Regions from separate parts of the Georgenia yuyongxinii genome, predicted to be linked through region 2. Evidence: riboswitches for the same ligand, from Rfam matches in the RefSeq annotation. Region 2 holds a riboswitch; the other holds the start of a gene.
What was found. A riboswitch is a leader RNA that binds a small molecule or an ion and turns the genes downstream of it on or off. The one in region 2 is predicted to bind cyclic di-AMP.

Region 1: linked by a shared signal. The riboswitch ahead of FE374_RS19340 (C40 family peptidase) and the one ahead of FE374_RS03020 (C40 family peptidase) in region 2 are both predicted to bind cyclic di-AMP.

What each region holds. Positions count from the first base shown of each region.
Region 1 covers NZ_CP040915.1:4,085,182-4,100,719, forward strand. The annotation lists gene FE374_RS18630 (DUF4118 domain-containing protein) at 1-157, opposite strand, end outside; gene FE374_RS18635 (APC family permease) at 235-2,247, opposite strand; gene FE374_RS18640 (vitamin B12-dependent ribonucleotide reductase) at 2,485-5,310, opposite strand; gene FE374_RS18645 (ECF transporter S component) at 5,813-6,652, opposite strand; gene FE374_RS18650 (ABC transporter ATP-binding protein) at 6,649-8,343, opposite strand; gene FE374_RS18655 (energy-coupling factor transporter transmembrane component T) at 8,340-9,440, opposite strand; gene FE374_RS18660 (hypothetical protein) at 9,473-10,216, opposite strand; cobalamin riboswitch at 10,352-10,428, opposite strand; gene FE374_RS18665 (cob(I)yrinic acid a,c-diamide adenosyltransferase) at 10,545-11,099, shown strand; cyclic di-AMP (ydaO/yuaA leader) riboswitch at 11,349-11,499, shown strand; gene FE374_RS19340 (C40 family peptidase) at 11,496-12,266, shown strand; gene FE374_RS18680 (heavy metal translocating P-type ATPase) at 12,250-14,445, opposite strand; gene FE374_RS18685 (sensor histidine kinase) at 14,560-15,538, opposite strand, start outside.
Region 2 covers NZ_CP040915.1:650,960-666,497, forward strand. The annotation lists gene FE374_RS03010 (citrate/2-methylcitrate synthase) at 1-1,011, opposite strand, end outside; gene FE374_RS03015 (metal-dependent transcriptional regulator) at 1,210-2,016, shown strand; cyclic di-AMP (ydaO/yuaA leader) riboswitch at 2,191-2,346, shown strand; gene FE374_RS03020 (C40 family peptidase) at 2,349-3,149, shown strand; gene FE374_RS03025 (universal stress protein) at 3,451-4,374, shown strand; gene rocD (ornithine--oxo-acid transaminase) at 4,664-5,872, opposite strand; gene FE374_RS03035 (dicarboxylate/amino acid:cation symporter) at 6,381-7,829, shown strand; gene FE374_RS03040 (universal stress protein) at 7,918-8,307, opposite strand; gene FE374_RS03045 (alpha/beta fold hydrolase) at 8,356-9,225, opposite strand; gene FE374_RS03050 (DUF4383 domain-containing protein) at 9,232-9,702, opposite strand; gene FE374_RS03055 (RecQ family ATP-dependent DNA helicase) at 9,848-11,653, opposite strand; gene FE374_RS03060 (hypothetical protein) at 11,742-12,833, opposite strand; gene FE374_RS03065 (AfsR/SARP family transcriptional regulator) at 12,844-13,617, opposite strand; gene FE374_RS03070 (hypothetical protein) at 13,900-14,094, shown strand; gene FE374_RS03075 (hypothetical protein) at 14,137-14,343, shown strand; gene FE374_RS20025 (MinD/ParA family ATP-binding protein) at 14,429-15,538, shown strand, end outside.

The sequences.
Region 1 (15,538 bases), 740 kb from region 2:
CCAGGGCGGCGGGCGCGGCCCCCGGGCGGCCGTCCTGCGTGAGCACGTGGACCACCTGAAGCTCGGCCGGGGCGCCCGCGAGCTGCGCGCCCCGGCGCACCAGGGTCGCGCTGTCCGGGTCGCCGGCGACCGCGACGACGACGCGGGCTGTCGTCACGGTCCCATTGTCGCCCGGCACGGCCCAAGACCGGCCCCCTTCCGACCCCTCCACCGGTGCCGGCGGCAGCAGCGTTGTCACGCGGTCCCCCGGCGCGCCCCGTCTGCGCCCGGGTGTGCCGGCCGGTCGAGGCGGTCCTCCTCGTGCAGCTGGAAGGGGACCGACGCCATGACCACCCCGGGCGTAAACAGCAGCCGGGCCTTGAGGCGCAGGGCGCTCTGGTTGTGCAGCGCCTGCTCCCACCAGTGGCTGACCACGTACTCGGGCACGAAGACGACGACGAGGTCGCGCGGGGCCTCCCACCGCACGGAGCGGACGTAGTCCACCACCGGCCGGGTGATCTCCCGGAACGGGGAGCCGAGCACCGTGAGCGGGACCGGGATCTCGAACTCCTCCCACGCCTGGCGCAGGGCGGCCGTCTCGTCCGAGTCGATGTTCACCGTCAGGGCCTCGAGCGTCGTCGGTCGGGTGGCGCGGGCGTAGGCGATGGCCCGCATGGCGGGCTCGTGCAGCTTGGAGACGAGGACGATGCCGTGCACCCGCGGCGGCAGGGCACGGGACACGGAGGGGTCGAGGACGGTGATGTCGCGCGAAACGCCCTCGTAGTGCCGGGCGATGCCGCGCATGCCGAGGAAGAGCACCGCCATGAGCAGGACTGCGATCCAGGCGCCGTGGGTGAACTTCGTGACGAGCACGATGACGAGCACCACCGAGGTGAGGACCCCACCGAAGGTGTTGATCGCGCGTGACCGGCGCATGTGGGCCCGGACCTGCCGGTCCCGCTCGCCGAGCAGGTGCCGGCCCCAGTGCCGCACCATCCCGAACTGACTGAGGGTGAAGGAGACGAACACCCCGACGATGTAGAGCTGGATGAGCCGGGTGACCTCGGCACCGAAGGCGATGATGAAGGCGCAGGCCCCGGCGGCCAGCAGGACGATGCCGTTGGAGAAGGCCAGCCGATCGCCCCGGGTGTGCATCTGGCGGGGCAGGAGGCCGTCGCGGGCGAGGACCGAGCCGAGCGCCGGGAAGCCGTTGAAGGCCGTGTTCGCGGCGAGCACGAGGATGAACCCTGTGGTGATCGTGACGAGGACGAACAGCACCGGCACGCCGTGGAAGACGGTCGCAGCGATCTGGCTGATCACCGGGTCCTGGGCGTAGCCGTGCCCCACCGGCCGGCCGTGAAGGAGCAGCTGGGTGGCAGGGTCCTGGGCGAACCGCAGGCCGGTCGCACCTGCCAGCAAAAGGATCGACATGAGCATGGTCGCGGCGATGAGGCCCAGGAGAAGCAGCGTCGTCGCCGCGTTGCGGGACTTCGGACGGCGGAACGCCGGCACCCCGTTGCTCACGGCCTCGATGCCGGTCAGGGCCGCGGAGCCGGACGAGAACGCCCGCAGCACGAGGAAGCCTCCGGCAAGCCCGGTCAGGCCCTGGCTGAACGCGGCGTTCGGGGCGATCGTGAAGCTGGCCGAGGCGGCGGTGTGCATCGTCCCGGTGACCAGCTGCCACACGCCGACGAGGAGCATCAGGCCGATCGACCCGATGAAGGCGTACACGGGGACAGCGAACGCGGTGCCCGACTCGCGCACGCCCCGCAGGTTGAGCACCGCCAGCACGACGACGACCGCTACGCCGAGCACGACCTCGTGCCCGCGGGCGGCCGGAATGGCCGCGGCCAGGTACTGCATCCCGGAGGAGACCGACACCGCCACGGTGAGCACGTAGTCCACGAGGAGCGCGCTGGCCACCACCATGCCCGCCCGGGCACCGAGGTTCTCCCGCACGACGGCATACCCGCCCCCGCCTGAGGGGTAGGCATGCACCGTCTGCCGGTAGGAGGCGACCACCGCCATCATGACGACGACAACGGCCACGCCCACCCAGGGCGCCAGTGTCACGGCGGCCATCCCGGCGAGGGAGAGGGTCAGCAGGATCTCGTCGGGGGCGTACGCCACAGACGAGAGCGCGTCGGAGGCGAACACGGGCAGGGCGATGCGCTTGGGCAGCAGCGTGGCATTCAACCGCTCGCTACGCACCGGCCGGCCCACAAGGGCCCGCTTGACGAGATCGGGGACGCTCTGGACTGCGGCCATGCTGCCGTTGTGTCACATCCGGGACTGCCCGACGGCGTTGCTACCGGGATCCTGACACCCGCCCGCCGGATCCTGACGGAGTCTTGACACGCCGCCCTGGTCTGCGCCGATCATCCGCGGCGGAGCGCTTGGGGGTTCAGTGACATGACCTCGGCCGGTCCCTGGTGGCCCAGGCCCGAGACCCCGGGCGAGATGACATCTCACGGAGAAGATGACATCTCGCCGGGATGCGGCGGTTCAGCTGCAGCCGGAGGTCGACCCGCAGTTCTCGCACACGTAGCAGCTGCCGGCGGGGCGCATCTTCGTCCCGCAGGACATGCACAACGGCGCGTCGGCGTGCTGGCCCTGCTGCAGCTCGAGCAGCTCGGCGGAGGAGTGCGCCGGTGAGGGCACGGCAGCGTCGACCCCCGCGGTCTGGTTCAAGGTCTCCAGCTCGGCCGCGACGTCGCTCGCGTCGTCGTAGGCACCGCTCTCCTCGTAGGAGCCGGTCTCGGCGTACCGCTTGCGCTCCGCGGTCGTGTGGATGCCCATGCCGGCCCGGGTCTCGTAGGGCAGGTAGTCCAGGGCGAGGCGCCGGAAGATGTAGTCCACGATCGACTGCGCCATCCGGATGTCCGGGTCGTCGGTCATGCCCGCCGGCTCGAAGCGCAGGTTGGTGAACTTCTGGATGAAGATCTCCAGCGGCACCCCGTGCTGCAGCCCGATGGAGACGGCGATCGAGAAGGCGTCCATGACCCCCGCCAGGGTGGAACCCTGCTTGCCGAGCTTGAGGAAGACCTCGCCCAGGCCGTCGTCTGGGTACGACCCCGCGGTCATGTAGCCCTCGGCCCCACCGACCCGGAACGAGGTGGTGATCGAGGGGCGGGACTTGGGCAGGCGGCGGCGGACCGCGCGCTGGGGCTCGGTGGGCTCCGCCGTCGGCGCGGGCTTCTCGGCCTTCTTGGCAGCCTTGCCGTCGGAGAGCGGCTGGCCGACCTTGCAGTTGTCGCGGTAGACCGCCAGGGCCTTCAGGCCGAGCTTCCAGCCGTCGAAGTAGACCTGCTCGATGTCCTCCACGGTGGCCGTCTCGGGCAGGTTGACCGTCTTGGAGATCGCGCCGGAGAGGAACGGCTGGACGGTGGCCATCATCTGCACGTGCCCCGTGGGCGCGATGGAGCGCCGGCCCATGGCGGTGTCGAAGACCTCGTAGTGCTCGAGCTTGAGTCCCGGTGCGTCGACGACGTGCCCGTGGTTCGCGATGTGCTCGACGATCGCCTCGACCGTCTCCTCGGCGTATCCCAGCCGCCGCAGCGCGCGGGGCACGGTCTGGTTGACGATCTGCATCGAACCGCCACCGACGAGCTTCTTGAACTTCACCAGCGAGAAGTCGGGCTCGATGCCGGTGGTGTCGCAGTCCATCATGAAGCCGATGGTCCCGGTCGGTGCGAGCAGCGAGGCCTGCGCGTTGCGCCAGCCGCCGGCCTCGCCGAGCTTGAGGCCGGTGCGCCACTGCTCGAGGGCGGCGGTGCGGATGGCGGCGTCCATCGCGTTGACGGTGCGCAGGGCGTCGTTGGCCGCGGCGTGCTTGCGCATGACCCGCTGGTGCGCCTCGGCGTTGCGGGCGTAACCGTCGTAGGCGCCCAGGACCCCGGCGAGCTCGGCGGAGCGCCGGTACGCCGTGGCCGTCATGAGCGAGGTGATGGCCGCGGCCAGCGCCCGGCCGCCGTCGGAGTCGTAGCCGTGGCCGGTGGCCATGAGCAGGGCGCCGAGGTTGGCGTAGCCGATGCCGAGCTGGCGGAAGGCGCGGGTGGTCTCGGCGATCGCCTCGGTGGGGAAGTCGGCGAAGCTGATGGAGATGTCCATCGCGGTGATCACGAGCTCGACGACGGCGACGAACCGTTCGGCGTCGAAGGTGTCGTCCTCGCGCAGGAACTTCAGCAGGTTGATCGAGGAGAGGTTGCACGAGGAGTTGTCCAGGTGCAGGTATTCGCTGCACGGGTTCGAGGCGGTGATGCGACCCGACTCCGGGCTGGTGTGCCAGTCGTTGATGGTGTCGTCGTACTGCAGGCCCGGGTCGGCGCACTCCCAGGCCGCCTGGGAGATCTTCCGGAAGAGCTGCTTGGCGTCGACGGTCTCCACCACGTGGCCGTCCTGGCGGGCCTTGAGGTCGAACGTGCCGCCGTCCTCGACCGCGCGCATGAACTCGTCGCTGACACGGACGGAGTTGTTGGCGTTCTGGTACTGGACGGAGACGATGTCCTTGCCGCCGAGGTCCATGTCGAAGCCGGCCTCGCGCAGGGCGCGGATCTTGTCCTCCTCGCGTGCCTTGGTCTCGACGAACTCCTCGATGTCCGGGTGGTCCACGTCGAGCACGACCATCTTGGCCGCGCGCCGGGTGGCGCCGCCGGACTTGATGGTGCCCGCGGAGGCGTCTGCGCCGCGCATGAAGGAGATGGGCCCGGAGGCGTTGCCGCCGGAGGAGAGCAGCTCCTTGGAGGAGCGGATGCGGGAAAGGTTCAGCCCGGCGCCCGAGCCGCCCTTGAAGATCATTCCCTCCTCGCGGTACCAGTTGAGGATCGAGTCCATCGTATCGTCGACCGAGAGGATGAAGCAGGCGCTGACCTGCTGAGGCGCCGGGGTGCCCACGTTGAACCACACCGGGGAGTTGAACGCGAAGTACTGGTTGAGCAGCAGCCAGGTGAGCTCGTCGGAGAAGACGGCGGCGTCGTCTTCCGTGGCGAAGTAGCCGTACTCCGTGCCGGCGCGCGTGTAGGTGCTGACCACGCGGTCGATGAGCTGGCGCAGGCTCTGCTCGCGGGCGTCGGAGCCGACGGCGCCGCGGAAGTACTTGGTCGCGACGATGGTGGAGGCGTTGACGGACCAGGACGCGGGGAACTCGGTGCCCCGCTGCTCGAAGATCGTCTCGCCGGTCTTCCAGTTGGTCTGGACGATGTCGCGACGCTCCCACTCCACCTCGTCGTAGGGATGGGCGCCGGCGGTGGAGAACACGCGCGGGATCGCCAGGCCCTTCGCCTTGGAGGTGCGTGCCGAAGCCTTCCGGCCCGACGCGGGAGTCACGGACATCTCGTCTCCTTCTGGGTTCCTATCGGCGTTGCGGAGGGGACCGTTACGTCCCCATTGTCCGCCCGTTCTGACGCCGTGTCACCACAAGATCTTGGGTCGAATCGATTGCTGGGCCACTATATGTAGTGGTTCTTCCTGGATGCGGGATCTGGCGCGGCGTGGTGGGTGAGAAGGGCCACCGGACCCGTGTCCGGCCTCGGGTGGCGCCGTCTCCCGGACGACGGGTCGGCCGGTTGGCGTGCGTCCCGCACCGTCTCTCGGACACGGCGTCAACCGGTCGACGCCCTCCCGTACCGTCCCACGGTTGCTGCGCAAGCCACTGCCGGGATTGCTGACCGTGGTTTGGCTCAGCTGAACTCAGGTCGGCGTGGCCGACGGCGTCGGCGGACCTGACGTCGATTCGGCGAGCCCGGCGTCAGGTCGGCAGACCTGACAGGGCCCGACGGCGCAACTCGCCGGGCGGGCGGAGGCGGCCGGCGGACGAGTGCGCCGGCGTCGATGGTCAGGCGGGTGGGAGTTTCGCGGGGGCGAACGCCGCCCGGGTGGCGGCTCGGCGCAGCGTGGCCAGCACCGGCCGGCCGAAGAGGAGGACGCCGGCCGCCGTCGTCACCGCCCGGCCGATGTCCCAGGCGAGCGAGGTGGTGAGGGAGTAGAGCAGGAATCGACGCAGGTTCTCCCCCGCCGGGTCCCCCGCCGCGAACGACAGGTCAGTGCCCAGGCCGAGCTGGAACGGCCAGAAGGACAGGTTCATCGCTACCCCGAAAGCCACTGCGGCGACCACGGCGTAGCCCGCGAGCATGGCCAGTTCCGCCGTGCCGCGGGCACGCCGAGGCAGCAGGCCGGCCCCCAACCCCACCCAGGCGGCGCCGAGCATCTGGAAGGGCAGCCACGGCCCGACCCCACCGGTGAGCAGCGCGGAGGCGAAAAGGGTCGTCGCGCCCAGGACGAACCCGAAGCCCGGCCCGAACACCCGGCCGGCGAGCACGAGCAGGAAGAAGACCGTCTCCACGCCGGCCATGCCGGCGGCAAGCGGGCGCAGCACCGCACCGACCGCGGAGAGCAGCCCCAGCACGGCGATCGCCTTCACGTCGAGGGCACCCTCCCCGAGCCCGACGAACAGCACGCCCAGCACCGCCACGAGCACCACCGCGAGCACCAGCGGGGCGTCCGTGCCGGTGCCGAGCACGGCGCCCGGGTCAACGAGCAGCGGCCAGCCGAACGCCAGCAGGCCCACCACCGAGGCGAGCGCGAGCGCCACCGCCGTGCGCGGGGTGACGGGCACGGCCGTCACACGCTGCACCAGGCGCGATGTGCGCTCCACCGGGTTCGGGGCGCGGCTCATCTGCGGGCCTCCACGAGCAGGCCGCGGACGCCGTCGACCGTGAGCACCGGGACCGGGTGGAGGATCTTGGCGACCTGCGGGGAGAACGTCGGGGAACCGGGGAGCACCTCGCCGGCCGGGGCGTCGACCACAACCTCGCCGTCGGCCAGCAGGAGCACGCGGGCGGCGCAGCCCGCCACGAACTCCACGTCGTGGGTGGACAGCAGGACGGCGCAGCCGCTGTCCGCGAGCGCAGTGAGGGTCCGGGTCAGGGCAGCCTTGGCGGCGTAGTCGAGGCCGCGGGTGGGCTCGTCGAGCAGGACGACGTCGGGCCGGCCGGCCAGCTGGACGGCCAGGGCGAGGGCGAGGCGTTGTCCCTCGGAGAGGTCGCGGGGATGACGCGATCCGGGCACACCGGGAGCGACGCCGTCGAGCAGCGCCCGGGTGGCGCCCGGCGCGGCATCGGCCTGAGCGTCGGCGGTGGCGCACTCGCCGTCGACGGTGGGCAGGTAGAGCAGGTCGGCCGGGGACTGCGGCACGAGCGCCACGTGGCGGCGTGCCTCGCCGGGCCGCATGGCGGCGGGGTCCGCGCCGCGCGGGCCGAGCTCCGCCGTCGTCAGCCGGACCGTCCCTCCCGACCGAGGGCCCTGTCCCTGCAGCGCCCACAGCAGCGACGACTTGCCCGAGCCGTTGCGGCCCATGAGCGCGACCACCTCGCCGCGGTGCAGGTCGAGATCGACGCCGCGGACGGCGTGCACGGCGCCGTGGTGGACGTGCAGACCGCGGGCGCGCAGGAGCGGCTGCCCGGCCGGTGTGGGCGCACCGGGTGCGAGAGGCTGCTGCGCACCGGGCGCGAGCGGGGACGTACGGGGCGCGGGCGGCGCGGCGGACGCCGTCGTCCCGAGCAGTCGCTCGCGGAGCGGACCGGCCTGGCGCCGGGCGTCCCGCACCGACAGCGGGAGCGGGTCCCAGCCGGCCAGCCGACCCAGCTCGACCACCGGCGGCGCGACCACGGCGGTGGCCAGCACGGCGGCCGGCTCGCCCTGCGTGACGCCGCCGTCGGCGTCCAGCGCGATGACCCGGTCGGCCAGCTGGACCACGCGCTCGAGGCGGTGCTCGGCGAGCAGCACGGTGAGGCCGAGATCGTGCACGAGGCGGGCGAGCGCCGCGAGGACCTCCTCTGCGGCCGCGGGATCCAGCGCCGAGGTCGGCTCGTCGAGCACCAGCACCCGGGGCTGGGCGGTGAGCACCGCGCCGATGGCCACCCGCTGCTGCTCCCCGCCCGAGAGGGTGCGCAGCGGCCGGTCGCGCAGCGGGGCCAGGCCGAGCAGGTCGAGCACCTCCTCCACCCGCTTGCGCATGACGGCCGGGCCGACGCCGAGCTGCTCCATCGCGTAGGCGAGCTCTTCCTCCACCGAGTCGGTGACGAACCCGGCGAGCGGGTCCTGCCCGACCACACCGACGACGTCGGCCAGGTCACGCGGCAGGTGGTCACGCGTGTCGCGGCCCGCCACGACCACGCGACCGGTCAGCAGGCCGCCGGTGAAGTGCGGCACCCGCCCGCACGCGGCGCCGAGCAGCGTGGACTTGCCCGAGCCGGTCGGCCCGACGACGAGGCACAGCTCCCCCTCCCGGACGTGCGCGGTGACCTCGCGCAGCGCCGGCGTGGTGGCGCCGGCGTAGGTGACCGAGACGTCCTCGAACCGGATCACCGGCTCCTCCTCATGAGCAGCGGCACCAGCGCGCAGGCGGCGGCCAGGACGGCGGCCGGCGGCAGTGCCAGGAACTGGGCGGTGCCGGCGGGCGGGTTCGAGGCCCCCGGGTCGGCTGCGGCCGCCACCGCCACGATCAGCGCTGCGAGAGCGCCCGCGCCGGCCACGAGGGCTTCCGTCGCCCGCCAGGGGTCGGGGCGGTAACGGGTGCGGCGCACGCGGCGGCCGGCGGCGAGCGAGGCGGCCACCGCCACGGCGCCGCCCAGCGACAGGAGGGGCACGCCCATCCAGGCGGGTGACGTGGCATCGAGCAAGCCGTAGGTGCCCAGCACCGCGGCGACGAGGGCGAGCAGGAGCGCCGCCCCCACGCGGCGGTCGCCGCCGGGGTGGCTGGCCCGGGCGTACCCGCGCGAGTCCATCGAGGCGGCCAGCTCGAGCGCATGGTCGAGCGCGTCCTGGAGCACCGGCACCAGCAGGGCGACGGCGGGGCGGAGCCCCCGGCCGTCCAGCCCGCGCAGCCGCTGCGCCCGTCGCACCCGGGCGACGGCGGAGACCAGCTGAGGGGTGACCGTCACCGCGACGACCACCGCGGTACCGAGGTGGTGCAGCGAGGCGGGCAGGCATCGCAGCGCCCGTTTGGGGTTCGCCAGGGCGTTCGCGGCGCCGAAGCACACCACGAGGGCGGCCAGGCGCAGGCCGCCGACCGCCGCGTCGAGCAGCCCGTACAGGTGGACGGGTCCCAGGAGCTCCATGCCGCGCACCCACTCGGGCAGGGACACGCTGGGCAGCTCGAGCACCACCGGCCCGGCGCCGTCGAGCCCGAACAGCACGTAGAACCCCATCCGCATCACCACGATGACGGCGCCGAGCACGAGGTAGCCGCCGAAGGCGCGGGCCCACGGCGAGTCGTCGCGGCAGGCCATCACGACCAGGACGACGACGGCGAGCAGCAGCCCGAGAACCAGCGGGTTGGTGGTGCGACCGACCGCGACGGCCAGCCCCAGGGCCCACGCCCACCAGGCGAGCGGGTGCAGCGCGGCTCGGGCGGGTACGACGCGTGGCGCCGACCCGGCCGGGGCACGCTCCGCCGTCGTCATGACTGCCACCCGCCCGCCGTCGTCGTCTCGGCTCAGGCCCGACGTCGCCGGGCGACCACGCCCGCGACGACCAGCAGGACCACGGCCCCGGCGAGCGCGGCGACGGTGCCCCGGTTCGTGCCGGCGTCGTCCGAGGTGCCCGCCGCGGTGGTCGCCTCGGCGGGGGTCGCGTCGTCGGCGGCCGTCACCTCCGAGGGTGCGGGCGGCTCGGCGCCGTCCTGCGCCGTGGCCCCGGCGGCGGCCACCACCTCGGCCGGGGTGGCGCCGGGGGCGGTGGCACCGTCGTTGTAGCGCCAGCCCTCGAAGGTGCCCGGTGCCGGGTCCGCGGTGTCGGCGCCTTCGGTGCGGGCGGTCCACTCCCCCGCGGGCTCGGCCGACCAGTATGCCCAGTACCTGCCGTCGAACTCCGTGGGGCACGGGTCGGGCAGGCCGGCGATGGCGCAGATCATGCCCGGCTGGGAGTCGGTGGCGGGAAAGCCCGCCGCCTCGAGGGCCTCACGGCCGGTCGCGGGATCACCGGTGGCACAGCCGACCTCCAGCTCGCCGCCGAGATCGGTCAGGTCGACGACGACGCTGACCCCCTCCCCGGCCGCGCAGGCGCCCGCAGAGGTGGCGCCGGGCGGGGCCGAGGCGGTCACCGGTGCCGCAGCTGCGGCGAGCGCCGGCGCCGGTGCGGCCGCGAGTGCCGGCGCGGCACCTAGCGCGGGAGCGAGCAACCCGGTCGCGGCCAGTGCCGCGAGGATCCCGCGGTGCGCTCGGGTGGTGGTCGATGTCATGCACGTGCCTCTCGGGTGCGGTCGGGGACGCCCCGGCACCTGGCACCCGGCCCCGGCGCACGCCGGACGGCCGCGGGCACACGGCTCCGGGCTCGTCCGCAGACCTCGACGGATGGAGCCTTCTCGCCCCGGCCAGGCATCCCGGCTCGCCGGGGCGATAAGGCCGCCCGGCCTACGGTTGCGGGTCAGCGCCGGAATTCGACCGGCTTCCCCTGGGTCAGGACTGTCTGTTCTGTTGTTGAGCAGCTATCTTCCCCCATCTGCGTGGCTCAGCGGTATTCGGTCCCACCGTCCGCCCGGCGCGGGGAAGAGTGCCATGCTGCGTCGGGTGAGCCCCACGATCTACACCCGAACCGGCGACGACGGGACCACCGGCATGTTCCTCGGTGGCCGAGTGTCCAAGGCGGACGCGCTTGTGGACGCCGGCGGCGACGTCGACGAGGCCGTGGCCGTCCTCGGCGTGGCGCGCGCGGCCTGCGGCGACCAGTCCTTGGCCGAGGAGGTGCTCCGGTTGCAGCGTGAGCTGTTCGTGGTGGGCGCTGATCTTGCCACCCACCCGGAGCGGCGGCACCACCTGACCGACGGCGTCTCTCGGGTCACCGACGACATGGTCACCCGCCTGGAGGCCCTCATCGACGCCCTGGTCGTCGAACGTCCGCTGCGCCCGGTGTTCGTGGTGCCCGGCGCCACCGCGTCCGGGGCCGCCCTGGACCACGCGCGAACCGTGGTGCGCCGGGCGGAACGTCACGCGGTGGGCGCCCGCGCGGCCGGTCACGCGGTCAGTGCCGTGGCACTGACCTACCTCAACCGGGCCTCGGACCTTCTCTTCGTGCTGGCTCGACGGGCCGCGGGCGAGGTGGACGAACCACCGAGCCACGAGTGATCCGGCGTACCCCTACTGACGCAAAAGGTCCGATTTTTGTTGACAAGTGCTGCTGTGCGGGTGCTCGCGGCCGGGACAAAGGTCCCCTGAAAGCACGTCCAACGGGTGGTGACAGGTGCCGCCGTCGTGACCAATCGGTGACACGCGTTATTCGGCCGTAACTTTCCGCACTGAAGTTCCGGTAATGTCATGCCTGCTTCGGGCACTACCCGTCCCGAAGTCTCCGGGTGGAGTCCGAACCCTGCCGCCACCCGGGGTCGTACAAACCCGCGGCGGGGACGGGGGAACCAGTGTTCGCGGCCCGCAAGGGCCTTGGGGTGAAGTGCGGCCAGGACGGCGCACCGGGCGATCTCCTGCCCGAACCCGACAGCTCACCCCGGAGGAACTGGAGAGTCGATGAGCACCAGCACCACCGCGCGGCACCGCCGGGCCTGCCGTCCCTCGACGCCGCTGACCGAGCTCGGTCAGCGCATGGGTCCGGGCGCACGACGGGGTCTGGCCACCGTCGCCTCCTCCGGCCTGGTCCTGACCATTGCCGCCTCCTCGGCCACCGCCGCCGGCTCGGAGTCCACCGCGCTGCCGCGGGTCGACATCTCCGCCGCCGCCGCCGAGGCCGTCACCGCGATGATCACCACCCCCAGTGTCGTGGCCCCGGCCGACGTCACGTGGAGCGTGGAGACGCTCGAGGCGGTCGCCAAGGCCCCCCGCGTCGTCACCGTCGCGGTGGAACGCCCGGCCGCCGCCGCGTCCCGCTCCGGCGAGCGTCCGGCACTGGCCGAGGCCACCGAGACCGCCGCCGCCACCGAGGCGGCCCCCGCACCGGCACCGGCCGCCTCCGCGAGCGCGATCGTCAACTACGCCCGCCAGTTCGTCGGCACGCCGTACGTCTACGGCGGCGTCACCCCGGCAGGGTTCGACTGCTCCGGCTTCACCCAGTATGTCTTCGCCAACGTCGGCATCAGTCTGCCGCGCTCCTCCAGCGCCCAGGCCAACGCGGGCACGCGGGTCTCGGCCGCCGAGGCCCAGGCGGGCGACCTCGTCTGGTGGCCGGGCCACGTGGGCATCTACACCGGCAACGGCAACCACATCGCCGCCCGCCAGCCGGGTACCGCCCTGTACGAGGGTGCGATCCCGCACTCCAGCCCGGTGTTCATCCGGATCGGCTGACGCCCGACCGACCTTCACGGCGGCCCGCACCACTCGGTGCGGGCCGCCGTCGTCGTGGTGGCTCCGTCGTCGTGGCTCCGGGACTGAGGTCGAGTCGGCGCAGGAGCTGGGCGTTGGCGGCGACGACGATCGTCGAGACGGACATCAGGAGCGCGCCCACCTCCATGGGCAGGACGAACCCGACCGGGGCGAGCACGCCCGCGGCGAGCGGCACGGCGGCGAGGTTGTACCCGGCGGCCCACCACAGGTTCTGCTTCATCTTCCGGTACCCGGCGCGCGAGAGCTGGATGACCGACAGGACGGAGCGGGGGTCGTCGGAGGCGAGGACGACGCCGGCGGACGCGATCGCGACGTCGGTCCCGGCCCCGATGGCGATGCCGACGTCGGCCTGCGCGAGGGCCGGGGCATCGTTGACGCCGTCGCCGACCATCGCCACGGTGCGGCCCTGACGCTGCAGCTCGAGGACCTTCTCGCTCTTGTGCTCCGGCCGCACCCCCGCGAAGACCTGGTCGATGTCGAGCTCGGCCGCCACGGCTCGGGCCACCGGCTCGGCGTCGCCGGTGATCATGGCGACGTGGACGCCCAGTGCGTGCAGGGCGGCGACCGCCTCGCGCGACTCCTGACGGACCTCGTCCTCCAGGGCCAGCGCCCCGGCGACCTGCCCGTCGAGCAGGACGTGCAGGACGGTCGCGCCCCGGTCGGACCAGGCGGCGGTCTGCGGCAACGGGGCAAGGCCGTTCTCGGCAAGCAGGTTGGGCCCGCCGACGGCCACCCGTCGCCCGTGCACGACGGCACTGACGCCGACCGCGGTCGAGGCGGAGAAGTCGCTCGCGCGGGGCACGTCGAGAACACGGTCGACGGCCGCCGCGGTGATGGCGCGGGCCAGCGGGTGCTCGCTGTCGGCCTCGGCGGCGCCGGCCATGGCGAGGAGCTCGGCCTCGTCGAGACCTGTCGTGACGACGTCGTGCAGGGCGGGCGCGCCCGTGGTCAGGGTGCCGGTCTTGTCGAACAGGACCGCGTCGACGGTGCGCATCCGCTCCAGGGCAGCCCGCTCCTTGACCAGGACGCCCCCCTTCGCGGCGCGCTCGGTGGAGATCGAGACCACCAGCGGGATCGCCAGGCCCAGGGCGTGGGGGCACGCGATGACCAGGACCGTGATCGCCCGGATGATCGCGAAGTCAGGACTGCCGACAACGGACCAGATCGCGACCGTGATGGCGGCGGCCGTCAGGGCGAACCAGAACAGCCAGCCGGCCGCCTTGTCGGCGAGAAGCTGGGCGCGGGTGGTGGAGCCCTGGGCCTCGGCGACGAGTCGCTGGATGCCGGCCAGCGCTGTCGCCTCGCCCACGGCGTCGACCCTGACGCGCAGGGCGTTGTCGGTGGCGACGGTGCCGGCGACGACGTGGTCGCCGAGGCGGCGCCGGACGGGTCGGGACTCACCGGTGATCATCGACTCGTCGACGTCCACGGCACCCTCCACGACCTCCCCGTCGGCCGGGATCCGACCGCCGGGGCGGACGATGACGACGTCGCCGAGCCGGAGCTCCGATGGTGCGATGGTGACGACCCGGTCGCCCTCGACGCGTTCGGCCTGGTCGGGCAGCAGCGCGGCGAGGGAGTCCAGTGCCGAGGATGTCTGGGCGAGCGAGCGCATCTCGAGCCAGTGGCCGAGGAGCATGATGACCACCAGGAGTGCGAGCTCCCACCAGAAGTCCAGCTCCGGGGAGAGCAGGCCGAGGGTGGCGCCCCAGGAGGCGACGAACGCGACGGTGATCGCCATGCCGATCAGGAGCATCATTCCCGGCTTGCGTGCCCTGACCTCCGAGACAGCGCCGCTAAGGAACGGCCGCCCGCCCCACACATAGATGACGGTCCCCAGCACCGGCGCAACGAGGCTCAGCCCGGACAGGTCGGGGAGCGAATAGCCCACGATCGAGGCGAACATGTCGCTGAGCAGCACGGTCGGGACTGCGAGCGCGAGCATGATCCAGAACAGCCGGCGGAACATCCCGACGTGATCACCGTGGCCATGGCCTGAGTGGTTCGCGTGACCGGCGTGACCGACGCCCGCCGCATGCTCGGCGTGTGCCTCGCTGATGGGTTGCGCACCGGCGGGGTTCTCCCCCTCGCCTCTCGCGTGGGGGCCGGACGGCCCATCCTGTACGTGCGGAGCCCTCATTCCCCGCCCCTTCCGTCGCCTCACCACCACGATACCCCCTGGGGGTATAGGATCGCAGTCGTGGCGACCCCCGGCACTCGCCTCGCCGCGACACGAGCCGCCCGCTGCGCGGGATCAGTGCCCGGGCCGCTCAGGCCCACGATGTTCGGCGCCGGCGCCGCCGACGGCGGACTGCCTCTCGGCCGGGTCGGCGCCCGCCGAGGCCGGATCGACCCCCTCCACGACGGCGTCGGGCAGGACGGCGCGGATGAGGAACCCGCCGTCCGGGGTGGGGCCCGCCCACAGGGTGCCGCCGAGCAGCTCGGCGCGCTCGCGCAGCCCGACCAGGCCGTGACCGCTCTCCGGCAAGGGTGCCGGGGGCTCGCCCGCGGACGGGCCGTTGCGCACAGTGACGAGGAGTCCCGTGCCGTGCGGAGAGGCCTGCACACTCACGGACGCGCCGGGGGCGTGCTTGCCGACGTTGGTCAGCCCCTCCTGCACGGTGCGGTAGGCGGCCCGCTCGGTCGGCTCGGCCCAGGATCGGCCCGCCACCGCCGAGAGGTCCACCGCCACGTCCAGCCCGGACTCGCGCACGAGCCGGGGAATGTCGGTCAGCCGCGGCTGCGGGGCCAGATCCACCGGCGCGCCGCCGGTGGCGCGCAGCACGCCGATCATCCGCCGCAGCTCGTCCAGGGTGCGCACGCTCAGCTCGCGGATGGTGCCGGCGGTCTCGCGGGTCGTCTCGTCCGGAGCGGTGACCCGCAGCGCGCCGGCCTGCACGGCGATCAGGCTCACCTGGTGGGAGACGACGTCGTGCATCTCGCGGGCGAGGCGGGCCCGCTCATCGGCGAGCGCACGCTCGGCCTGCAGGTGCTCCTCCCGGGCTCGGCCGGCGGTGAGCTGTGCGAGCTGGTCCGCCAGCACCCGCCGGGTGCGGCTGAGCAGGCCCAGGCCGAGCGGCGCACCCACGTAGACGATCGTGTACACGAGGCCGAGCAGCTCACGGGAGCTGACACGTAAGTCGAACCGGGTGATCGGCCAGGGCAGGTAGTACCCGGCGGCGGTCAGGACGGCGCACACCACCAACGGCGTGCGCGCCCGGTCCCGGGCCGCC
Region 2 (15,538 bases):
GCGCTGAACCTCCAGCACGTGCGCGGACCAGCCCGCCGTGCGCCCGCACACGTACAGGGCCGCGAGCAGGTTGGCCGGCACGCCGACGTGGTCCAGCAGGACCGCACCCCAGAACAGCGCGCCGGGCCGGTAGCCGGCCGCGTCACCGTCGGCGGCCCGGGCGAGCGCCGTTCCGCCGGCCTGGGCGACCGCCTCGGCCACGTCCAGACGGGCGGCACCCACCCGCAGGCAGGCCGCTCGCAAGAGCTCGCCGCGCGCGTCGTCGGGCAGGTGGGGGTCCCCGAACCCGGGCAGCCTGCCGTCCCGGGCAAGATGTTCCGCGACGACGGCGGCCGGGTCATCGGTGCGTTCGGCCTGCTCCATCAGCGCCAGCGCCCTGGCCGAGCCGCCGCCCCCGAGCGGCCCGCTCGCCACGGCGACGGCGGCCGAGAGGCACGCTGCGACGTCGGCGCCCTGCTCGGCGGCGAGCCGTGCGGTACGGGTGGACGGGGAGAGCCCGTTCTCGGCGAGGGTGAGCCAGAAGGTGTCCAGCGCCGCGACCGCGGCCGGGTCCGCCTCACCGCGCCACCGCACGAGGAAACGCTCGGTGATCGTGCGGGCGAGGTCGACCTCACGCTGCGGCACCGCGGGCACGTCCTCGCCGCGGGCCGACTGGGCGACGAAGCTCAGCGTCATCACCGACGCCCGCGCGAGGTCCTCCCGGGCCTGGCTCGCCGGAATGTCCACGAGGGGCCGGTACGCCCAGACAGGCGTCAGCTGGGCGAGCGCCGACTGCACGTCCACCCGCACGTTGCCCGTGCGCACCGGGAGGTTGAACGGCTCGGCGGGCGGCAGGCCGGACGAGTCCGTGCCGTCCACCAGGAGGCCCCACAGGCGCTCGAACGGGGTGCCGAGCAGGTCCGCGACCGGCCGGCCGCGGTACACCGGGGTGCCGGTCGCGGGCGCCAGCGCGAAGATCGCGGCGCCGTCCGTGCCGTCGCCGGGGGTGCGGGCGTCAGGTGTGGTGGACATCACCGCGCAGGATAGGCGCCCGCGGGCCGGGAGGAAGAATCGGTCCGGCCGGTACGGGGCTCGACCGTCCCGCCGGGCCCTCGGGAGCTGCGGCCCTGCCCTCTTGTCGGCGGACCTCCCTATCCTGGGCCTAGAAGACTCCCGGCGGTGCCGGGCCGACGGCGCCGGGCGGCGTCAGGCACAAGGAGCGTGGGACGCGTGAGCGACCTGATCGACACGACGGAGATGTATCTCAAGACGGTCTACGAGCTTGAGGAAGAGGGCGTGGTGCCCCTGCGCGCCCGCATCGCCGAGCGGCTGGGGCACTCCGGCCCGACCGTCTCGCAGACCGTCGCCCGGATGGAGCGTGACGGTCTGCTCGTGCTGACCGGCAACCGCCAGCTCCGCCTGACGGACGAGGGCCGGGCGCGGGCCACCAAGGTCATGCGCAAGCACCGCCTCGCCGAGCGACTGCTCACCGACGTCGTCGGGCTGGACTGGCCATTCGTGCACGAGGAGGCGTGCCGCTGGGAGCACGTCATGAGCGAGCGGGTCGAGCGCCGGCTCGTCGAGCTGCTCGGCCACCCCCGGGTGGACCCGTACGGCAACCCGATCCCCGGCCTGGAGCACCTGGGCGACGACGCACTCGCGACCCTGCCGCACGTCGAGGTGCGCTCGCTGGCCGACGTCGCGGCCGAGCGCGTGCCCGCCGGGGCGGTGGGTGCCACGCGCAGCGTGGTGGTCCACGCGGCGGTGACCGGGGCGGCGGTGGCCCACGCCGCGGGCGGCGCGGGGGCGGAGTCGCAGACGGTGCCCTTCGAGGTCGAGCTGGCACGGATCGGTGAACCCCTCCAGGTGGACGTCGACCTGCTCGGCCGGATGGCCGATGCCGGTCTGCGCCCGGGTGTGCGGGTAGAGGTGACCGTGCGGCCCGAGCTCGAGCTGGTCTCGTTGCACGCTCCCGGCTCGGACACCGTGCTGGACCTGCCGGAGGACATCACGCGGCACCTCTTCGTGACGCGCTGACGTGCTGATACGGGCCGCGCACGCACGCCGTCCTGGCTCGTGACCGTTTCGTGATCTACGCCACGGTTCGTTACACAACCGTGACATCTGGGTTTGCGACCACGTAGTCTCGCAACCGCCTCATGGAAACCTCCATTTCCGAGGCCCCCGGGCGGGGACCGAACCCTGCCGCCACCCGGGGTTGACCCGACACCGCGGCAGGGGCGGGGGACCCACATCTCGGACCTGGGCATCCAGGCCCTTGGGGTAAAGCGCGGCCGGAGACGGCCCGCCGGGTGACCTCTCACCCGAACCCGACAGCTCACCCCGCAGGCAGCCAGGAGAGGCAGTACGTGACCATCAGCACCAACGTCGACGCGCGCCACCGCGCCCCGCGTCGTCCCAGCACCCCTCTGACCGTGCTCGGCCGGGGCGTCGGACGCAAGGCCCGCCGTGGCCTGGCCGCCGTCGCTGCGTCGGGCCTCGTCCTCACCGTTGCGGCGACGGGCGCCAACGCTGCCCCCGCCGACGGCGACACCTCGGCCATGCCGAAGGTGGACATCTCTGCGGCGGCCGCCGAGGCCGTGACCGCCATGGTCACCACGCCGACCGTGACCGTCCCCGCGGACGTCACCTGGAGCGTCGAGACCGTCACGGCGGAGGCCACCCCGGCCCCCGAGCCGGAGCCGGAGCCCGTCGTCGAGCCCGAGCCCGTCGTCGAGCGCGAGACCGCTGCGGCGTCCCGCTCCGGCGCGCGTGCCGAGCTGCCGGCCGCCACGCAGGCCGCTCCCGCTGCGGCCGCCGCACCGGCGCCGTCGGCCTCGGCCAGTGCGATCGTCAACTACGCCCGCCAGTTCATCGGCACGCCGTACGTGTACGGCGGCGGCACCCCGGCCGGCTTCGACTGCTCGGGCTTCACCAGCTACGTCTTCGCCCACTTCGGCATCAACCTGCCCCGGTCCTCCAGCGCCCAGAGCGGCGCCGGCACCGTGGTCTCGGCGGCCCAGGCGCAGCCCGGCGACCTGGTGTGGTGGCCCGGCCACGTCGGCATCTACACCGGCAACGGCAACCACATCGCGGCCCGCAACCCCGGCACCCCACTGGCGGAGACGCCGCTCTACCGCGCGAACCCGACGTTCATCCGGGTGGCCTGACCTCCGGTCCAGAACAAGGCGTGATCGTCGTCTCGCTCGAGCGGCCCGTCCCTGCAGGGGGCGGGCCGTTCGTCGTAGAGGCGAGGCTGCCGGGTGACCGAAGGGCTGGGACCGGTCGAGCGTACGCACCGGGACGAAGCTCCCCATGTCCCGACCGTGCCGCAACGCCCAGCCGGCTCATTCACCCGCTCAGCCCGACAAACGGGACGCGTTCGAGTCCTCCGAGCATGTCCTGGCCCGGCATGGGCGAGAACGGGGCACAATGAGGTCAAAGGATGACCAAGCGACGGAAGGGCGGGTCATGGCGCACGAGAAGGTAGTGGTCGTCGGCGTCGACGGCTCCGAGGCGAGCCTCGCCGCGGTGGACTGGGCAGTGGCCGAGGCGAAGAGAACCGGCTGGCGGCTCCACATCGTGTGCGCCTACGCGTTGCCGTCCTTCACCGCCGCCTCGCTCGACGGCGGGTACGCCGCCATGGACGACACCGCCATCCAACAGGGCGCGCAGGCCGTGATCGACGAAGCGCTCGCCCGCACCGCCAGCTCCGGCGTGGTCGTCACCTCCGCTCTCGAGGCCGGTGACCCGGCCGGGGTGCTGGTCGACCTGTCCCGCGAGGCGAGCCTGGTGGTGGTCGGCACGCGCGGCGGCGGCGGCTTCACCGACCGCCTGCTCGGCACCGTCTCCTCGGCGCTGCCCGCGCACGCGCACTGCCCCGCGGTGATCGTCCCGGTCCGGGAGGGCCGCTCGTACACGCCGGTGCGGCGCATCGTGGTGGGCGTGGACGGCTCGGACTCGGCGAAGATCGCCCTGCGACGCGCCGTGGACGAGGCGGCCCTGTGGGACGCCGAGCTGTCCGCGGTCGCCGCGGTGCCGATCGCCACCGGCGCCGGCGCCATGGCGTGGCTGCCGGCCACGGTGGACCGCGATGAGGTGCTCGCCGACGTCCGCGAGGGCCTCGGCGTCGCGGTGACCGCCGCGGTCGGCGACCGTCAGGTGCGGGTGCGTCAGCACGCGCTGGACGGGAACGCGGCGGCGCTGATGGCGGAGTTCTCCACCGCCGTCGAGCTCGTCGTCGTCGGCACCCGCGGACGCGGGGGCTTCGCCGGGCTGCTGCTCGGCTCCACCAGCCAGGCGGTGCTGCACCACGCGGCGTCGCCCGTGATGGTGGTGCCCGCCCGCATCAAGGACGAGGGCCTCAGCCCGACCGACGTGCCGTGGAACGCGTGACGGGCCGCATCGACGACCGGCGTCCGTAGCCCGGACGTGCGGAGGGTGCGACGGGTGGGACTCCCGCCGCACCCTCCGTCTCGCGTGCCGCCGACCACGACCGGCACGCCCCCGTGGTGGGCACCTGGGGTGCCCACCATGTCCGTAGGTGGTGCGCTGCTTGGCGCCGAGCAGAAGACCGGTTCTGGCGATCCGCTCCCGCGCGCACCTCTATCGAAGCGCTCCGCGGGCCCCCGCGCACCCGGAACGACCGGCGCAATTTGGGGCAGCTCGCCGTGTCCCGCCCAGATCAGGGCGTGCGCCCCGCCTCCACGGCCTCCTCGTGCAGCACGTCGGTGAGCGTGTCCAGCGCCAGGTGCAGGTCGTCCTCGGCGATGTTCAACGGCGGTGACAGGCGGATCGTCGTGCCGTGCGTCTCCTTGACCAGGATCCCGCGTGCCGCGAGCCGCTGGCACGTCTGGTAGCCGCTCAGGCCCAGCGCGGGCTCCACGTCGAGGCCGGCCCACAGCCCGACCGTCCGGGCGCCCGCCAGCAGTCCCCGCGCCACCAGCACCTCGACCCGCTCGTGGAGCACAACGCCCAGCGCACCGGCCCTGGCCTGCAGGTCACCCGGGGCGAGCAGGTCCACCACGGCCAGCCCGACGGCGCACGCCAGCGAGTTGCCACCGAACGTCGAGCCGTGCGTGCCCGCGCTGAACACCTCGAGCACGTCGCGGCGCCCGACCACCGCGGACACCGGCAAGATGCCCCCGCCGAGCGCCTTGCCCAGGGTGGTGAGGTCCGCACGCACACCGGCGAGGTCCTGGGCGAGCGTGGTGCCGGTGCGGCCCAGGCCGGACTGGACCTCGTCGAGCACGAGCAGCACGTCCGTGGCGGAGCAGAGCTCGCGGAGCCGGGGCAGGTAGTCCGCGGGCGGGACGATGACGCCCGACTCGCCCTGGACGGGCTCGACCAGCACCGCCACGGTCGTCTCGTCGATCGCCGCGGCGACGGCGTCGGCGTCCCCGTAGGGCACGATGCGGAAGCCGGGGGTGTACGGCCCGAAGCCGTCCCGCATCTGCGGGTCCTCGCTCATCGACACCACCGTGGTGGTGCGGCCGTGGAACGCCCCCTCGGTCACCACGATCGTGGCCGCCTCGTCCGGGACGCCCTTGACGTCGTACCCCCACTTGCGGGCGGCCTTCACCGCCGTCTCGACCGCCTCCGCGCCGGTGTTCATCGGCAGCAGCATCTCCGAGCCGGTCAGCTCGGTCACGGCCCGCGCGAACGGCTCGAGGAGCTCGTGCTCGAACGCGCGCGAGGTCAGGGTGATCTTGTCCAGCTGTGCCTTCGCGGCCGCCACGAGCGCCGGGTGGCGGTGGCCGAAGTTCAGCGCGGAGTATCCGGCCAGGCAGTCCAGGTACCGGCGGCCGTGGACGTCGGTGACCCACGAGCCCTCGCCCGTGGCGAGCACGACGGGCAGCGGGTGGTAGTTAGGGGCGAGGGCGCTCGGCGTCACAGCCGCCCCTCGGGGCGCGGGGGCGTGGGGCGCGTCGGGGTGTCCGAGCACGTGAGTCTCCGATCACTGGTCTGATGCCGACGGTAGGGCGCGACGGAGAGGGTTGGGAAGGGGGCGCGCCGCGTCGGGAATCCCAGGTCATGAGACGGTGCCGGTACTAGTGGACGCCGTCGGGCCGCATCGGGTTAGTCTTCCCGGCGATCCCCGCGACAAAGATGGAGCGTGACCAGCATGCGCAACACCGCCGTGCACCGTGCCGCCGACCTCCCGGTCCGCGCGCTGTGCCTGTGCTGTTGTCGCTGACCACTCCTCCCGCGGCGCCGATGCCGCACCCCCGCTCCTCGTCGCGTCCCTGATCGCCTAAGCGGCCGCCCGCGCGCGCGACCTCGAGCCCCTCGTCTCTCTGGCCTCACGGCGCCCTGTCCCGGACGCCAACCCCGTCGTGACGGCAGCTTTACATCGCCGTCGCCCTGCGCCGCGCACCGCGGCCTCACCCGAAAGGTCCTCCATGGCCACCACCACCACGCCCGGCACCGCCGCGCCGCGGCGCAGGCTGCGGCTGCCGTCGTTCAGCATGCAGATCCTCATCGGCCTCGCCCTCGGGGTGCTCCTGGGCTGGCTCGCCCTGAGCCTCGGCAAGACGCCCGAGGGCGAGGAGAACTGGCTCACCGTCACCCTCAGCACGATCGGCTCCTCGTTCGTCAACCTGCTCAAGGCCGTGGTCGCGCCCCTGGTGTTCACCGCCATCGTCGCCTCGATCGCGAACCTGCGCGGCGTGGCCAACGGCGCCCGCCTCGCCGGGCAGACCCTGCTGTGGTTCGCCATCACGGCGCTGGTCGCCGTGGCGATCGGCATCGGGCTCGGCCTGGTCATGCAGCCGGGCGTGAACTCCGGCGTCGACGCCGCCGAGGCCGGTGCTCCCGGGCGGACCGGCAGCTGGCTGGACTTCCTCCAGGGCCTGATCCCGCTGAACTTCCTCGGCCTGGGCGCCTCCTCGCAGCTCCAGACCGGCGACGACGGCGTCATCAGCGCCGTGACCACCGGCGTGAGCTTCAACGTCCTGCAGATCATCGTCATCGCCCTCGCGGTGGGCATCGCCGCGCTGAAGGTCGGCCAGAAGTCCGAGCCGTTCCTCACCTTCAACCGCTCGCTGCTGGCCGTCATCCAGAAGGTGCTGTGGTGGATCATCCGCCTCGCGCCGCTGGGCACCCTGGGCCTGGTCGGCCGTGCCATCGCCACGTACGGCTGGTCCTCGCTGACCTCCCTGGGCACCTTCGCAATCGCCATCTACGTAGGCCTCGCCCTGGTGGTCTTCGTGGTCTACCCGATCCTGCTCAAGACCCACGGGCTGTCGGTGCTGAGCTACTTCAAGGGCGCCTGGCCGGCCATCGAGCTCGCCTTCGTCTCCCGGTCCTCGATCGGCACCATGCCCGTGACCGAGCGGGTCACCCACCGCAACCTCGGCGTGCCGCGCGGCTACGCCTCCTTCGCGGTGCCGCTGGGCGCTACCACCAAGATGGACGGCTGCGCCGCGATCTACCCGGCCATCGCCGCGATCTTCGTCGCCCAGTTCTTCGGCGTGAGCCTGTCGATCACGGACTACCTGCTCATCGCGTTCGTCTCGGTGGTCGGCTCCGCCGCGACCGCCGGCCTGACCGGCGCGACCGTCATGCTCACCCTGACGCTGTCCACCCTGGGCCTGCCGCTGGAGGGTGTCGGCCTGCTGCTCGCGATCGACCCGATCCTCGACATGGGCCGCACTGCGGTGAACGTGGCCGGCCAGGTGCTCGTGCCGGTCATCGTCGCCAAGCGTGAGGGCATCCTCGACGTCGAGCAGTACCGCTCCGCCAACGCCGAGGACCTCTTCACCGAGGACGAGGACGCCGAGCTCGCGCAGGAGACGGCCGACGCCGCTCCCGCCGGGCAGGAGCCGGAGCTCGCGGCCGCCCGCCGCTGACAGCCCCGGCAGACGGACGGGCCGGTAGCGCGGGACTCCGCGCTACCGGCCCGTCGTCGTCGTGGTGACGAGTCGAGATCGAACTGGATCAGGCCTTGACGGCCAGCACCGGGGCGTCGACCGTGAGCAGGATCCGCTGGGAGTTGCTGCCGAGCACGAGCTTGCCGACGGGGGTGCGCTTGCGCAGGCCGATGATCACGAGGGACGCGTCGACCTCGGTGGCGATCGAGTCGATCTCCTCGGCGGCGTCCTTGCCCCGGACGAGCTGGCGGACCTTGCCCTCCACGCCCGCGTGGGAGAGGAGCCCGCGCACCTCGTCCAAGTCTGTCTCGCTGGCCAGCAGCGGGTCGCGGACGCCGTCGCCCTCGGAGACGTTGAGGACGACGAGGTCCTCCTCGTGCGCCTTCGCCTCGACGATGGCCCGCTCGAGCGCCGCGCGGCCTTCTGGCCTGGTCGTGTATCCCACAACGATGGTCATGACTGCATCATGGCGTGGACCCGCCCACGGCCGCATGGGAAAGAGGTCCTAATTATCCCAAAGTCCGTCCGGATGGCCGTGATGAAGGTCACCTCGTGCCGAGCGCACCCGGTCGACGACGGCGCGCGCCACCTCGTCCGGCCGGGTCTCCGGCAGCCAGTGCCCGGCGTCGAGCGCGACGAACCGGTAGTCGCCGTCGACCAGGGCCGCGGACCCCTCCGCCGCCGATCGACTGAGGGCGAAATCGTGCTCGCCGAAGACGTAGGTCACCGGCACCCGGACACGGCCGGGCAGGGCGGTGGCGTAGAAGGGGATCGCGCGGTACCAGTTCAGGGCGCCGGTGAGGGCCCCGGGTTCGCGCATGCGCCGGGCGTAGCGGGCGGCGTCCGCGGCGGGCAGGCCACGGTCGCGGAGGCCGCGTTGAAGCCCCGCGCGGAGCAGGAGCTCGGGCAGCGCGGGCAGCTGCTCGAACAGGATGTACCAGGACCGGAGCGGCTGGTCCGAGCGGGGCAGAGCGCGGGCGAACGCCCGGGGGTGAGGAGTGGACAGGACCGTCGCCGACGCGACCCGCTCGGGTGCGTCGGCCGCCACCGCCCACGTCACCGCCCCGCCCCAGTCGTGACCGACGAGATGTGCCCGGGCCAGGCCCGCGGCGTCCAGGAGCGCGACGACGTCGGCCGCCACCCAGCTGAGCCGGTACGCCCCACGGCCGGGCGGGCGCGCACCGGGGGAGTAGCCACGCTGGTCCAGCGCCAGCGTGCGCAACCCGACCTGGTGCAGCAACGGGGCCACCTTCCCCCAGCAGCTGGAGTCCTGAGGGAAACCGTGCAGCAGCACGACCGGCTCGCCGTCGTCCGGGCCGTCGTCCCGCACGTCGAACACGAGGCGGCCGCGGCGCAGGGTGGTGAGGCGGTCCATGGCGGCTCAGGGCCGGACGCCCGGTGTGTCACGGGCCACCGGTGGGCCCGGCCGCGGCAGCACCGCGATGAGCAGGCCGACCAGCGCGGTGCCGAGGTGCAGCCAGTTGTCCGCCTGGTTGAGGTGGAGCAGGTCGATGTCCGGGTTGCCCACCGCGAACAGCCCGTAGACGAACACGGCGCCGTAGCCCAGGAACAGCAACCAGCCGTAGATCCGGGCGGTAGCCGACGCGGCCCACAGCAGCACGCCCAGGACGCCGACGACCACGTGGACGATGTTGTGCAGCGGGTTGACGGTGAACCACAGCAGGGTCGGGCCGTCGTGGGCGGTGAGGACCTCGGGATCGGTGAGCCCGTCCAGACCCGTCCGGGCGAACCCCCACAGGCCGACGGCGAGGAACACGGCCCCGACGAGCAGCGCGAGCCACTGGTGCACCCCGCGGGGGCGCCGGACGGTGGGGTTCTCGGCCCTGGCCATGGTCGACCTCCGCGACTCTCCGCCACCAGCGTCCCGCCGGGGCGGTCGAAGCGCATCCGGTACGGGGCGTCCGCGCCCCCATCAGGCACCCGCGAGATGTCATCTCCTCCGCGAGAGGTCATCGCGTCGCGGGAGCTGGGGATGGTCAGCCGCGCCGCAGGAGGTCCTCCCGGGCGATGAGCTCGCGGTCGAGCGTGCGGTACCCCTCCCGCTCGAAGAAGACGGTGATCCGGTCGCCGTCGTGGCGCATCACCACGCCCGGCCCCCACTCGCGGTGCTCGACCGACGCCTGCAGCGGGAACTGGTCGTCCGGGGCCGTGACATCTGGCGGAGAAGATGACATCTCGCGGGTTGTGGACGTGGTCTCGCTGCTCATTGCTGGGGTGGGGGCCGGCCGGCGATCGGTGCCCTCGAGGACGTCCGTGCCCGCGATGACGTCCTCCACGACGCCCGGCCCGCCGTCGTCGTCCATGTCGGGCTCATCCCGTCGGCACACGTCGCAGCTGCCGCAGCCGCCGGGGTGGGGCTCGCCGAAGTAGCCCAGGAGGAACCGCCGTCGGCACTCCAGCGTCTCGGCGTAGCCGCGGACCATCTCCACCCGGGAGCGGTTGACGCGCTCGCGGGAGTCGGTGAGGTCCTCGGCGCGGGCGACGACCCGGCCCGGCGCCTCGTCCCCGACGGCCGCCACTCCGCGGCGCTCACGCCGCACCGCACCGACCTCCTGGAGCAGGTTGACCAGGCCGGCCACCTTCCGCGCGGACAGCCCGGTCCGCTCGCGAAGGTGGGTGAGCGCGGCCGGCCCACCGGCACGGCGTACCGCCGTGAGCAGCGCGCGCAGCGCCGGCTCGTCCACCGAGGTGGTGGCGAAGTACTGACGCAGGCCCAGGTCCTCGGGCCGGTAGTGCAGGACGGCGCGGGCCGCCTCGCCGTCGCGGCCCGCGCGGCCGATCTCCTGGTAGTAGCTGTCCAGGGAGTCCGGGGCGTCGGCGTGGACCACGAACCGGACGTTCGGCTTGTCGATGCCCATGCCGAACGCCGAGGTCGCCACCACGACGTCGACCTCGTCGTCCAGGAAGGCGCGGTGCACCTGCTCACGATCGTCGGCGGACCGCCCGGCGTGGTAGACCGCCGCCCGCAGCCCCCGCTCGGCGAGGGCCGACGCATAGCGCTCGGTGTCCTTGCGGGTGGCCACGTACACCAGTCCTGGCCCAGCCAGGTTCGTGACGCCATCGACGACGGCGCGCCGCTTCGTCGCGTCGTCGGGGTGGCGCAGCACCTCGAGGGTGAGGTTCGGCCGGTCGAAGCCGCGGCTGACGACGAGCGGGTCCCGCAGGCCGAGCCGGTCGACGATCTCGGACTGCACAGGGGTCGACGCCGTGGCGGTCAGCGCGATGACCACCGGCCGGCCGACGCGTTCGACCACGGCGCCCAGCGCCAGGTAGTCCGGCCGGAAGTCGTGGCCCCAGGAGGAGACGCAGTGGGCCTCGTCCACCACGAACAGCGAGGGGCGCAGCACACGGATCCGGTCGGTCACGTCCTCCTTGGCGAGCTGCTCGGGGGAGAGGAACAGGAACTCCGCACCTCCGCTGCCGACCGTGCGCCACGACTCGGCGTTCTCCCGGCGGTCCTGGGCCGAGTTGACGGCGACCGCCTCGACGCCCGAGCCGGCCTCCTCCAGGCCGGCCACCTGGTCCTGCTGGAGAGAGATCAGTGGAGAGACCACGATCGTCGGACCGTCCAGCAGCACCGCCGACACCTGGTAGATCGCCGACTTGCCGTAGCCGGTCGGCATGACCGCGAGGACGTCGCGACCCGCGACGGCCGCCGCCATGGCCTCGCGCTGCCCGGGACGGAGGGCGTCCCAGTCGAAGACGTCGCGGGCGGCGGCTCGTAGGCGGTCCTGGTCCGCGGACCGGCGCCAGGTCGTGGTGGGGCTGTCGGTGGAGGGCACCGGACAACTTTCGGTCCCGGTGGTGGCGTCGGCAACAGGACCAACCTCGAGCGCCCCAGGGCCGTCCGGCAAGCGAGCCCGGCGGCGGTCAGGTCCCCGTGTCGCCCGGCTCTGACGAACCCGTGGGTGTGGCGTCGGCGCCAGTGGCGGCTGCCGCGTCGGCGGCCTCGCGGGCGGCGAGGAGCGCGGTCAGGCCCTGGGAGGCACGGTCGCCGCGACCCTTCCACTTGCCGTACTTGGCCAGCAGCCCGTTGCTCACCAGCAGCAGGCTCTTGACCGGCGGAGCGTACACGCCCGATGAGGTGTGCGGTGCGTAGTGCCCGTCGCCCGCGTCGTCGCACACGAGCCAGCCCGTCAGCACCCGCGTGTGCAGCCCTACCAGCCCGGGCCGGAACCCGTGCGCGAGGAGCCCGGCGCGCCGTCGCCCCGGCGGCAGCGGCCCGCGCAGGTGCAACCCACCGCCGTCGCGCCCGGCCACCGTGACGGGTACGACCACCGGCAGCCGGTCCGCCCCGCGGTACGCGAGCACGACGTGCGGCAGCGCCGTCACGAGCCGGAAGGTGCGGGCGATCTCCACCCGCGGCCCGACCCCGTCCTTGGGCGGCCGTTGCGACGGCGGTGGGCCCGGCCAGGGCGGGCCGACCACCACCGGCTCGTCGACCGCCGTCGGGTCGTTGACCGCCGTCGGGTCGTTGAGCACCGTGGGGCCCGGCCAGGTGGCCACCCGGCTCACCGCGACGTCGACGACGACGCGGTCGGCGTAGTACTCGCGCAGCAGCCGGTCCCACACCGGGCCCCGGCGGAGCGGGCCGAGGAACCGTTCGGCGTGCGCCGTCACCTCTGCCACCCGGGCTGGCGTGACGCGCAGCTGGACCGTCGAGCGGCCCTGCACCAGGACGTGCCCGGGTGCACGGGCGAAGCCGTGCTCGCGGGTGTGGAACGCCAGTGCCGTGGACGTGTCGCGCACCAGTCGCTCGAGCTTGCGGCCGAAGCCGAGCGAGGTGGTGAAGGAGACGGTGCCGCGCCCGCGGTCCACCAGCCCGCACGGCGCCACGGTGGTGGCGACGGCGCCGCCGGCCGGGGTGACGTAGGCGAGGGCGGCCACGAGGTCGCCGCGCAGGATCTCGTCGACGGCGTCGGGCCACGGCACCGGCCCGCCGGTGCCGTCGTCAGCAAACAACACCGGCACGTCAGTGCCGTCGGCGCAGCTGCTGCGGGCCGTTGTGCCGTTCGGTGGCGGTCTGCAGCGGCCGGACGAGGTCCACGATCAACGGGGACACGGAGATCCCGAGCTCGTCGTTGAGGCGCTCGCGGAACGTCCGGTAGACGCGCACGGCCTCGACGTGGTTGCCGTCGCGCAGGTGCACCCGGATGAGGGCGCGGTGCGCGCTCTCGCGCAGCGGCTCCAGCGAGACGGCGCCCATGGCCGCCTGGAGGGCGCCGTCGAGCTGGTCGCGCTCGAGCAGCCGGTCGGCCAGGTTCTCCAGCGCCCGCAGCCGCAGCTGGTGCAGCTGCTCGCGCTCCTCCAGCGCCCAGTCGTCGTACCAGCCGGGCAGCAGGGTGCCGCGCCGGAGCACTTGCAGCGCGTGCGCGGTGTCCGGTGGTTCCTCGTCGGCGGTCAGCCGGTGAGCGAGGGTGCGCAGCTCGTGGACGTCCACCTGCACGTCGGAGGCCAGCGTCATCATCCCCGGGGACTCCTGGAGCACGCCGACGAGCAGGTGCTGGATGCGCCACACCGCCGCCCGCAGGTTGCCGTGGGCGCGGGACTCGTCGCTCTCCGGCCACAGCAGTCCGGCCAGGTGGGAGCGCGGCCGTTCCCCCTGCAGCGCCAGCAGGCTGATCAGCCGGCGCTCGCGGTAGGCCACCACCACGGCCGCGTCGTCGCACCTGAGCTGCCAGCCGTCGAACAACCTCAGGGACCAGCGTGGGCCGTGCCCGGAGATCGCGATCGCCTCGGAGTCCATGTCGGTTGAGTCCCCCTCGACCCGACTAGCAAGGACGCCTGCCGGAATCCCTCCCTGGCGGCGTGCCGTCGTCGTCACCCGTCGTACGCATCACGATCCTCACCAGTCACGCTGGCGTCAAGGGTGAAAAGCGGCTTCAGGCGGTGCAGACGACGGCTGCGTGCCCGGGCCGCCCCGCCGCGGGCCGTCGCCGATCACGTTCCGATCACGCCCCAGTAACACGAGACCGGGCTCACTGGGCACGTCCGATCAGGCTCGAGACGCAGAGGGGGGGTGACAACCATGCGCGATCTGTCCTTCAGCGAGATCGACGGCCAGGCCACGGAGCTGCTTCCCACGAAGGAGACGCTGTTCTTCTTCAAGGTCAACTACGCGGACGTCTACGCGACCAACTCGGCCACAGCCCTGCAGGCGTACACCTGGGGTTCGCTGAACGTTGCGAATGCCGAGCAGTACGTCCAGGTGAACCAGTACTGACCGGCTCACACGGCATGACTGTCCTGCGAAAGGTGAGTGGTCATGGCAGATCACCGAACACTGATGGAGTCCGAGCTCGATGCACAGGCGCTAGAGGTGCTGCCACCGCGGGAGACCCTCTGGCTGAACCTCAACATCAACATCGCGCCGGTCATCGCCATCAACAACGCGGTGGCGATCCAGATGTTCACCATCGACTCGGTGAACATCGCGAACGCCCAGCAGTGGGTCAGCGTCGCCCAAGGGTAGGCGCCACGTCAGTTCGCCCGGTGGGCACACCATGCGCGCTGGTGTGCCCACCGGGCACCACACTGCCGGACCGAGGGGGAATCCGATGACGCTGCAGCTTCGCCAGCACGCCGACACCGCCGCGCCGCCCCCGAACCCGGCTTCCACCCCGCCCGAGGCGTCGGCTACCCCGCTGGGGGAGTCCCCCACTCGCACCGACGGCTCCGAGGCACCCGCCGCACCATCAGGGATCGTCGCTCCGACGCCGCCCACCGCACCACGGCGGTGGCGGTGCAGCGCCGGGGTCGAGTCGCTCGGTCAGGTCCAGGGCTCGGGGCTGACCACCGCCGCCTACCTCGTCCGACGCGCGGACGGGCAGGTGGTGCAGGTCTCCGAGCTCATCCACCTCGTCCTCGTCAGCCTCACCGGCGAGCGTACGTCCGCCGAGGCGGCCGACGTCGTCACCAAGGCCTTCGGCCGCCGGCTCACCCCCGAGGGCCTGGACCACCTGGTCACGACCAAGCTGCAGCCGGTGGGGCTCGTCACCGACGCCGATGCCCCTGCGCCGGTGCAGGGGGCCCCGCGTGCCAGGCCGCTGCTGGCGCTCAGCCTGAAAGTGACCTTGCTGCCCGCGCGCGTGGTCCGGCGCCTGGCCGCGATGCTCGCCCCCACCTTCTGGCCGCCGGTGATGGTGCTGGCCCTCGCCGGGCTCGTGGTCATGGACATCGCGCTTCTCGTGCGCACCGACGCGCTCGCGGCCCTGGCCACCACGCTGGCCACGCCCTCGATGCTCATCGCGCTGTACGGCCTGGTTGCCGCCGGCATCCTGGTCCACGAGCTCGGGCACGCGACCGCCTGCCACTACGGCGGTGCGTCCCCCGGGGCGATCGGCGCCGGCGTCTACCTCGTGTTTCCGGCGTTCTTCACCGACGTCACCGACTCCTACCGCCTGGACCGCGCCGGCCGGCTGCGCACCGACCTCGGCGGTCTGTACTTCAACGTCTGGGGACTGCTCGCGGCCGGGGTGGGCTATCTGCTCGGCGGCCCCGAGCTGCTCGTCATCTACGTGCTCCTCACCCACTTCCAGATGGTCCAGCAGCTCGTGCCCACCCTGCGCTTCGACGGCTACTTCGTCCTCGCGGACCTGGCCGGCGTCCCCGACCTGTTCTCCCGCGTGGGCCCGGTGGTGCGCAGCCTGCTTCCCGGCCGGGCGGTG